Regions from separate parts of the Clostridium paraputrificum AGR2156 genome, predicted to be linked through region 2. Evidence: riboswitches for the same ligand, from Rfam matches in the RefSeq annotation. Region 2 holds a riboswitch; the other holds the start of a gene.

Region 1 (5,098 bases), 200 kb from region 2:
TAAGGGAGTTTGTGCAAATGCAAATGTTCCATGTCAAGTGTTTGTTAGTAGATCAGATGTAAGAGGTGGTACTACAATAGGACCAATAACAGCAGCTAATTTATGTATTCCAGTTGTTGATATGGGAGCACCTTTATTATCAATGCATTCTGTAAGAGAGTTAGCAAGTGTGCTAGATAATGAATACACAGTAAAAGCATTCACTGAATTTTATAATATATAATAAAAAACTCGCTTTGCGAGTTTTTTTATTACTTAAGATTGGGGAGAGAGTATGAATATAGGAATAATAGGTTATGGTGGAGTTGGGAAAGCATTAGTTAGATTAATAAAAAAGAAAAAATATGATTTTAATATAAAATTTATAATAAAGAGTGATGGTGGAATTGTCTGCAAAAGTGGAATAGATATAGACAGCATACTTATAAATGAGGATAACCTGCAGAGGCATGAACTTTGGTCGAAGGGGTTAAGCTTAGAGAATGTTATAGATAATGATATTGATTACTTAATTGAGCTTACTCCCACTAATAAAGATACTGGAGAGCCTGCATTATCATTTATAAAGTTAGCATTAAAAAATGGTATAAGTGTAGTTACTGGAAATAAAGGACCTGTATTAATAGATTATAAAGGTTTGAAAAGGTTAGCTGAAGAAAATAATGCTAAGTTAGGAATAGGATGCACAGTGGGAGCTGCACTTCCTACTATAGAAGGTGGTGCAGTTGGCTGTGCAGGAGCAGATATATTATGCATTGAAGGAATATTAAATGGAACAAGTAACTTTATTCTAAGTGAGATGTCAGAAAAGGCAGTTAGCTATGAGGAAGCTTTACATAAAGCACAAAGCATAGGTATAGCTGAAACTAATCCTTATATGGATGTGGAAGGGTATGATACTGCTATAAAAATGATTATTCTTACCAACTATTTTTTTGATTCACAAATAACATTAAAGGATGTAGATATAGTTGGTATAAGCAATATATCCAAAGAAGTTATTAATAGGGTAAAAGATAGTGGAGGAAAGATTAAACTTCTGGGAAAAACATATAGAGAAAATAATGAAATAAAAATAAAAGTTTCACCAGAAATATTAAATGTTGAACATAGTTTATATAGTGTAGATAGGAAAAACAAGGGGATTTTATTTAATACTGATGTTCTTGGAAATATAACAATTATAGGGGGAGCTTCAGGTGTAGAAAATGCAGCAGCATCAATTGTTAGAGATATAACAAATTTAAAGTAAAAAAAGAAAAATTCATTGTAAATATTTCCACAATAGTATAAAATATTAAGCATAGGGTGTTTATGTTAAATTAAGGCGTTGAGGTGGTATTTATGGAGAGAATGTTAAGTAAACTTGAATTTATGCTTATGGGGTTAAGACAATTAACTTTAAGTGCTGTATATGCTTGGTTTCCTGAATTAAAAAAGGAAGATATATTAGAGGCATTACAACAATCACCAAAGTTTAAGGTGGAAGGAAATATAGTAACTTTAAAAAGTGAAACAGAGCTTTATGAAGAAGAGCTTCAAAAAGATATATTAAAAGATCTTATGGGAGAAGCAGATGGAGATGACGATTTATTAGGATATGATGATGACCTAGACTTAATCGCAGAAGAAGATAATAGTGGCTTTTGCTCATCTAATATTAAACTAGATGATGAAGTGATATTAGTTAATTCTAATGAAAATAACTTAGAAGATATAGTTGAAGATCCTATAGTAGACAGTCAATGGGTAGAAGCAAAAGAAGCTACAGAAGAAATCCCAGAGGTAGAAGTTGTACAACCTGTTCAAGGAGATATTGCTTCTTTAGAAGAAAATACAGCTAATGAAGATTATTTTAATTACTATTACAATAGTGATAATGAAGAAGTAAAAGAGGAAAAGAATAAAATAGAAGAAAAGGTTGTTGAGAACGTGGTTGAGAATGTGATTGAGAAGGTTGTTCAAGTTACAGATTTAACTAAGGTAAAGGGATCAGATATATGTTATGAAGATTTAGTGAGAATAATAGATGAGTATAATGATGCTGTAGAAAGTAAATTAAACTATGCAATAGAAAATAAGTTTGAAGTTAGAGTAAAAGCTATTAAGAGCTTCTATGAAAATAAATATAATGTAAGAATTAAAGAAGAAGGTATATTAGGAACTACTGCTTGTATATTCTCTTTAATACATAAGAAAAAGGGTATGGAAGTAGCATATTTGGTTGTATGTGAAAAACTAAATGAATTAATTCTTAATTATATGTTAGACCATTATGATGATGAAGTTGTTTACTTCTGTCCTGTAGAAGGTTCAGAAGTAGAGTTTGAAGTTGGTTTAAATGAATTCTACTTAAAAGATACAGACGTTATCTTTGACAAGTTCTTAGAACACTATGTAGTAGTTGAAGAATGTGATGTAAAGATTAAGAACCTAGAAGTTATTGTAGGAAGTAATTAGTTAGGTTATAATAAGAAATAAGAATAATTATGAAACTCAAGCAAATGACGCTTGGGTTTCTCTATTTTGGTGGTTAATATGGATAAAAAAGAGATAAGAAGAAAAGTAATTTCAAAAAGAGATTTGTTAAAGAATAAAATTGAACTAGATGAAGTAATTGAGAAGAAGTTAAAAGACAATAAAATTTATAAGAATAGTAAAAATATTTTCATATATTTAGGTTTTGGAAGTGAGATAAATACTATTAAATATGTAGAAGACTTTCTTCAAGAAGGAAAGAAAATAATTGTTCCATATACAGATATGAAAAATAAAGTAATGTATGGGATAGAGATAAATACTTTAGATGGATTAAAGAAAAATAAGTTTGGAATATTAGAGCCCACAGATGGTTCTGAAATATTTAATAAAGAGGATATCGATTTAATAATAATGCCAGGAGTAGCTTTTGATAGAAGTGGAAATAGAGTTGGCTATGGAGGGGGATATTATGACAAGTTTTTAAGTGAAATTAACAGTGATATTCCAACTATAGCATTAGCTTATGATATTCAAATATTAGAAGAAGTACCTTCAGAAAAGCATGATATAAAAGTCCATATGGTAATTACAGAAAAAGAAACCATAAAATGCTTGAAAAGTAAATAAGATAGTGTATAATTAGATTAATCGTATAATCTTTTATTAAGAATGGTGGAGGGACTGGCCCTATGAAGCCTAGCAACAACTAATATTCATTTATTAGAACTGTGCTAAATCCTGCAGGAGTTTCCTGAGAAATGAGAGGTTAAGTTATGACGAAGTTAATATAAATTATGTCGTTATTGCTATTTATCTCTTTGATAGATAGCTTTATTTTTATATAAAATTATTAGGAGGGGCTATTATGAAAATTGAAACTAAGTGTTTACATGAAGGCTATAAGCCTAAAAATGGAGAGCCAAGGGCTTTGCCCATATATCAAAGCACAACATACACCTATGACTCTACAGATCAAGTAGGACAATTATTTGATTTGACTGCAGAGGGACATATGTATTCAAGAATATCTAATCCTACTGTTGGGGCAGTTGAGGAAAAGATAGCATCATTAGAAGGGGGAATAGGTGCCCTATGTACTACATCTGGTCAAGCTGCATCTATGATAAGTATATTAAATATACTTAGTGCAGGTGACCATATTGTAAGCGCAGCTACTATATATGGGGGAACAATAAATCTTTTGGCAGTTACTCTTAAGAAATTTGGTATAGAATGTACTTTTGTCGATCCAGATGCATCAGAAGAGGAAATCCAAAAATCATTTAGAGATAATACTAAAGTTGTATTTGGAGAGACTATTGCAAATCCAGCTATTTCAATATTAGATATAGAAAAGTTTGCAAATATTGCTCATAAAAATAACGTACCATTAATTATAGATAATACATTTGCAACACCTATTTTGTGTAGACCAATAGAATATGGTGCAGATATAGTTATTCATTCAACAACAAAATACATGGATGGACATGCAGTTCAAGTTGGTGGAGTTATTGTAGATAGCGGCAATTTTGATTGGACAAACGGTAAGTTCCCAGAGTTTACTGAACCAGATGAATCTTATCATGGTGTTGTATATACTGAAATTTTTGGAAAAGCAGCTTATATAACAAAAGCAAGAGTTCAACTTATGAGAGATTTAGGCTGCTATCCATCTGCACAAAATGCTTTTTTATTAAATTTAGGTTTAGAAACATTACCGGTTAGAATAGAAAGACATTGCAAAAATGCTGAAAAGATAGCGGAGTTCTTAAGTTCATCAGATAAAGTTGAATTTGTAAATTATCCAACTTTAAAAGAAAATAAGTATTATCATTTAGCAAGTAAGTATCTTCCTAAAGGATGTAGTGGAGTAATATCCTTCTCAATAAAGGGGGGAAGAGAAGAAGCGGTTAAGTTTATGGATTCATTAAACTTAGCTTCAAATGTAGTACATGTTGCAGATATAAGAACTTGCGTACTTCATCCAGCAAGTTCAACTCACAGACAATTAACAGATGAACAATTAGTAGCAGCAGGAATTACACCAGGATTAGTTAGATTATCTGTTGGTTTAGAAAATGTGGAAGATATTATTGATGACTTAAAACAAGCGTTGTTAAAATAATATAATAAAGATAAAAGAAATGTGGAAGGGAAAGTTAATGGTAATTTTCCCTTCCTTTTTTATGTGATGATATATGTAGTTAAATTAAATTATTTAAAATACTTTATTAAATAAGAAAAATGTGTTTTTACATAAACATATTTTTATCCTATAATTGATATATATTAAAGTTAGAAGAATATAATATTCAAAATAAATTACTATAAAATAAGAGTGAAATTTAAGTAGGAGAAAATATGAGTAATTTAACTATTAAGGATATTGCTGAATTAGCAGGTGTGGCAAAAAGTACAGTTTCTAAATACTTAAATGGTGGAAGTGTTAGTGAAACAACAAAAATAAAGATAAAAAAAGTAGTAGAAGAAAATAATTATGAACCTAATGCATTTGCACAAAGTTTGAAAGCAAAAAGAAGTAAGTTTATAGGAATTATAGCACCATGCTTAGATTCAATTGTTACATCAAGAGTTATAATGTCTATAGATAGAA
Region 2 (5,098 bases):
GTCAGCATTATCACTTGAGTCTATTATACCTATTATAGAGGCCATACCTACATCAGGAAGTGTCTTTCCTACTCCTTTTCCAGGATGTATAGCATAGTCTCTAGTATGAATTTCACCTATTGATTTATTTTCACCTAAACAAGCATCAATACCGATTATGCAAGCATCAGGGTGTAATTTATTTATCTCTTCCAATCGTTTATCTATATTTAAAGCATGAATGGGATTTGATATAGTACCATAGATTGGTAAAGGAAAGAGATTCTCTTCTAATATAGTACCAACTAAAGGTCCTAAACAATCTCCAATACATTTATCAGTTCCTATACAAACTATAGCTGTATTATCCTTTATAAAATCTTTTATTCCTTCTGCAATTTCATAATAAGCAAGTGCAGATCTATAATGAACCTTCCTTTTATTCAAGCCATAACACCCCCTTCAATAATATATGAGTGGGAGTTAATAAATAGTATATAAGAATAAAAAAATGCTAAGTGGCAATAAATCAAATATGAAGGGAGTGAAAAAAATGAAAAAAGTTTTTGTTGGATTAGTAATTTTTTTGGCAAGTTTTATTACTATATATACTATTTTTATATGGGAACCAAAGTCAGTAGCAGATATTGTGAACTTAGGTGGAGTTACAAATGAAGATGTTAAAAGTGAAAATGATGAAAAAGAAGTGGAGAGCAAGAAAAAAGAGGAAAGTAAAGAAGTATCTGTTGATGTAAATCCTATATTAAAGGTAAGTGTAGAGGATATATATAATGAAATGCCTAGGAAAGATTATGAAGAACTAAAAAAGGTTATTACAACAATGTCAACAAGTGATATAGGTATGATAGAAGATGCTATAAATAGTGAAGATAAGGAAAGTGGAATTACAAATGCTATATCAGTTTTAAAGACTAGATTAAGTAGCGAGGATTATGAGAAAATAAAGAGTATATTATCTCCATATGTAAATTTTAATAATATCAAAGAAAATGTGTAGAAAAAACGGATGTAATATTAAATGAGAGTAAAACCGATAGATGTAGAGTAAATTAAGGATAATCTTGATATATGCATTCATTTGAGAGTTGAAATATAAGAGCATAGAATATATACTAACTATTGTTGATTCGGTGCTTACAGCATTTGAAGAAAACTAAAAATTGGAGGAGTTCCCGAGTGGCCAAAGGGGGCAGACTGTAAATCTGTTGCGATTCGCTTCGATGGTTCGAATCCGTCCTCCTCCACCATTTAAATGGGCGCATAGCTCAGCTGGGAGAGCACCTGCCTTACAAGCAGGGGGTCACAGGTTCGATCCCTGTTGTGCCCACCATTTAAAACTTAAAAAATAAATATAATATGCTGGCATGGCTCAACGGTAGAGCAGCTGACTTGTAATCAGCAGGTTGTAGGTTCGATTCCTATTGCCAGCTCCAAATGGAGGAGTTCCCGAGTGGCCAAAGGGGGCAGACTGTAAATCTGTTGCGATTCGCTTCGATGGTTCGAATCCGTCCTCCTCCACCATTTAAAAGCAAGTTTACTTGCTTTTTTTAATGTCTATAAAAGTATAAAATTCTAATAGTATGAGAGGGGTGGATATTTATTTCCGTGTGACTTGGAGTTTTGTGACGGAACAAGTAAAATAAATATCTACTCCACATTTTTTATTCCTTAAAAGTTGATAATGTGTATTAAGTTAATAAAATCTGTGGATAGAAAAAAAGCTTCTGTGGATAAAAGTTGAAATTATATAATAAATACTATTGAGTTTAAAAAAATAATATGTTACAATAAGTTTGCAAAAATTAAATAAAAAACTCTTATCAAGAGAGGTGGAGGGAAAGGGCCCGATGAAACCCGGCAACCTGTTATATTACAAGGTGCCAATTCCTGTAGATTTTTTATCTACGAGATGAGAGAGATTATATAGTAAAGTCTCTTCTTATCGAAGGGTTTTTTTATTGCCTAAAAACATTTGGAAGGAGAAGACAAATTATGAAAAGATTATTTACATCAGAGTCAGTAACAGAAGGACATCCAGATAAAATATGTGATCAAATATCTGATGCAGTGTTAGATGCGATTTTATCAAAGGATCCAAATGCAAGAGTAGCATGTGAAACATGTACAACAACAGGATTAGTAATGGTAATGGGGGAAATAACAACAAATTGTTATGTTGACATTCCTAAAGTTGTTAGAGAAACAATAAGAGAAATAGGTTATGATAGAGCTAAGTATGGATTTGACTGTGATACATGTGCAGTTATGACTACTATAGATGAACAATCAGCTGATATAGCAATGGGAGTAGATGAAGCTTTAGAATCTAAAAAGGGTGATAAGGATGATGTTGAAGCAGTAGGTGCTGGAGACCAAGGTATGATGTTTGGTTTTGCAACAAATGAAACTCCAGAATTTATGCCACTACCAATAGCTATGGCTCACAGACTTTCTAGAAGACTTACTGAAGTTAGAAAGAATGGAACACTAGATTATTTAAGACCAGATGGTAAAACACAAGTAACAGTTGAATATGAAAATAACACAGCTAAGAGAATAGATGCAATAGTTATTTCTACTCAACATGGTGAAGAAGTTACTTTAGAACAAATAGAAAAAGATTTAATGGAATACGTAATAAGAGAAGTGGTTCCAGCTGAATTATTAGATGAAAACACTAAATATTATATAAATCCTACTGGAAGATTCGTTGTAGGGGGGCCTCAAGGAGATTCGGGATTAACAGGAAGAAAGATAATAGTTGATACTTATGGAGGAATGGGAAGACACGGTGGTGGAGCATTCTCAGGAAAAGATCCAACAAAGGTTGATAGATCAGCAGCGTATGCAGCAAGATGGGTTGCTAAAAACTTAGTAGCCGCTGGCCTTGCAGATAAGCTTGAAATACAATTAGCTTATGCTATAGGTGTTGCAAAGCCAGTATCAATAGAAGTTGAGACATTTGGAACTGGAAAAGTTGATGAAGAAACTATAATTAATATAGTTGAAAAGGTATTTGACTTAAGACCAGGTGCAATAATTAAAGAGTTAGATTTAAGAAGACCAATCTATAAGCAAACTGCTGCTTATGGACATTTTGGAAGAACAGACTTAAATCTTCCATGGGAACAATTAAACAAGGTTGAAGAAATTAAAAAATTATTATAGAAAAAAGACTTATTGCAATAATTTGCAATAAGTCTTTTTATTATTTATTATAAACTTTTTTTCCCTTAACGAAAACTTTTTGAATTTCTATATCTTCATTAAATAATATAAGGTCAGCATCATAACCTTCTTTTATCAAACCTTTATGATCTTCAACATGACAGTGTTTTGCACCATTGTAAGTAGCCATTCTTACAACTTCATTTAAAGGATAATTTGAGTTGCTATATATATTCTTAACAGCTTTATCAAGAGTAAGAACAGAACCAGCTAAAGTTCCATCTAATAATCTTGCAGCACCATTTTTAACTATAACATCTTGACCACCTAAAGAATATTGGCCATCTGGCATACCACAAGCTTCCATAGCATCACTAACTAATAAAACTTTATCAGTTCCCTTTTGCTTATAGGCTGTTCTTAAAGCAGGGTAAGAAATATGGATACCATCAGAAATTGTTTCTGTAGTTATATCAGTATCGAATGTAGCACCTACAACACCTGGTTCTCTATGAGTAAAAGGAGTCATTGCGTTGTAAAGGTGAGTTGAGTGGCATGCACCACATTTTATTCCCTCTATAGCTTCATCATAAGTAGCTTTTGTGTGCCCCATAGATACTGTAACACCATTGTCAGAAAGATACTTTATTAATTCTTTTGCACCTTCAACTTCAGGAGCCATTGTGATAGATACAACAGCATCACCATAGTCACCAACTATTTTGTTATAGTTTTCTACTGATGGCGCAAGTAAGAAGTTTGGATTTTGAGCACCAATTGCTTTTGGGCTTATGAAAGGTCCTTCTAAGTGAGCTCCTAATACATTAGCACCTTCAGTTCCTTCTTCTTTAAGCTTTTTAATAACTTTCATAGATTTTCTGATATCTTCAGCAGCAACTGTCATTGTAGTTGGTGTAAAAGATGTTGTACCATGTTCAACTATTGTTTTTGCAATTGTATTTATAGATTCAACAGTACCATCCATGGTATCGCAACCACCAGCACCGTGAATATGAACATCAATAAATCCTGGTGAAAGGTATAAACCTTCAGCATCTATAACTTCTGTATCGTTAACGTTAGAAGGGTTAATTTCTTTAATCTTTCCGTTTTCAATTAGTACAGAACCTTTTTCAATTTTGTCTAAATAAATAATATTACAATTTTTTATTAGCATTAAAACACCTCCATCAATTTTTAGAAACTTTATAATCCTATGATATAATTATAATATATATAGTCAAGAATAAAAATAAGTTTATTGGATATGGAGAGATAATATGGAAGTCTTAGAAGGCTTTGTTGAAGTAATACTTTTTAAAAGTGGTGATACAGGATATGTAGTATCTAAAATTAATATAGAGAATAAGCCTATAACAGCTGTAGGAACAATTCCTTACTTAAGAGAAGGTCAACATGTAAAGTTAACTGGTACTTGGATAATGCATAAACAATTTGGTAAACAGTTTAGTATTAGTAAATGTGAAGAGATTATGCCAACTACAATAGATGGTTTAGAGAAGTATTTATCATCTGGAATAATTAGAGGAATTGGTCCTGTTACAGCAAAAAAAATCATTGACCATTTTGGTGAAGAGGCCATGGATATATTAGATAATAATATTGAAAGAATAAAAGAGATTGATGGTATTGGAGAAAAGAAATTTAGCATTATCTATGAATCATATTTAGAACAACATGATTTAAAAGATATAATGATATATTTTCAAGGCTTTGGCATAACTCATGGGCAGTGTTTAAAAATATATAAAAGATTTGGACCTAATGCTAAAGAAATTGTTCAGAAGGACCCCTATATTCTTTGTAGAGAAATAAAAGGAATAGGTTTTGCTACAGCAGATAGAATTGGGTCAATGATAGGAATAAATAGAGAGTCTGATTCTAGAATAAAGAGTGGAATAGACTTCGT

The links. Region 2 has a riboswitch for S-adenosylmethionine ahead of metK (methionine adenosyltransferase). Riboswitches for the same ligand answer to the same signal wherever they lie in the genome.
Region 1: linked by a shared signal. The riboswitch ahead of G594_RS0103075 (O-acetylhomoserine aminocarboxypropyltransferase/cysteine synthase family protein) and the one ahead of metK (methionine adenosyltransferase) in region 2 are both predicted to bind S-adenosylmethionine.

Annotation. Positions count from the first base shown of each region.
Region 1 covers NZ_AUJC01000001.1:644,409-649,506, reverse strand. The annotation lists gene G594_RS0103095 (M18 family aminopeptidase) at 1-223, shown strand, start outside; gene G594_RS0103090 (homoserine dehydrogenase) at 275-1,252, shown strand; gene G594_RS0103085 (hypothetical protein) at 1,345-2,460, shown strand; gene G594_RS0103080 (5-formyltetrahydrofolate cyclo-ligase) at 2,539-3,108, shown strand; SAM riboswitch class I at 3,139-3,246, shown strand; gene G594_RS0103075 (O-acetylhomoserine aminocarboxypropyltransferase/cysteine synthase family protein) at 3,347-4,609, shown strand; gene G594_RS0103070 (LacI family DNA-binding transcriptional regulator) at 4,846-5,098, shown strand, end outside.
Region 2 covers NZ_AUJC01000001.1:447,150-452,247, reverse strand. The annotation lists gene yyaC (spore protease YyaC) at 1-426, opposite strand, end outside; gene G594_RS0102170 (hypothetical protein) at 533-997, shown strand; tRNA gene G594_RS0102165 (tRNA-Tyr) at 1,163-1,247, shown strand; tRNA gene G594_RS0102160 (tRNA-Val) at 1,255-1,330, shown strand; tRNA gene G594_RS0102155 (tRNA-Thr) at 1,359-1,433, shown strand; tRNA gene G594_RS0102150 (tRNA-Tyr) at 1,437-1,521, shown strand; SAM riboswitch class I at 1,815-1,916, shown strand; gene metK (methionine adenosyltransferase) at 1,993-3,168, shown strand; gene nagA (N-acetylglucosamine-6-phosphate deacetylase) at 3,209-4,345, opposite strand; gene recD2 (SF1B family DNA helicase RecD2) at 4,449-5,098, shown strand, end outside.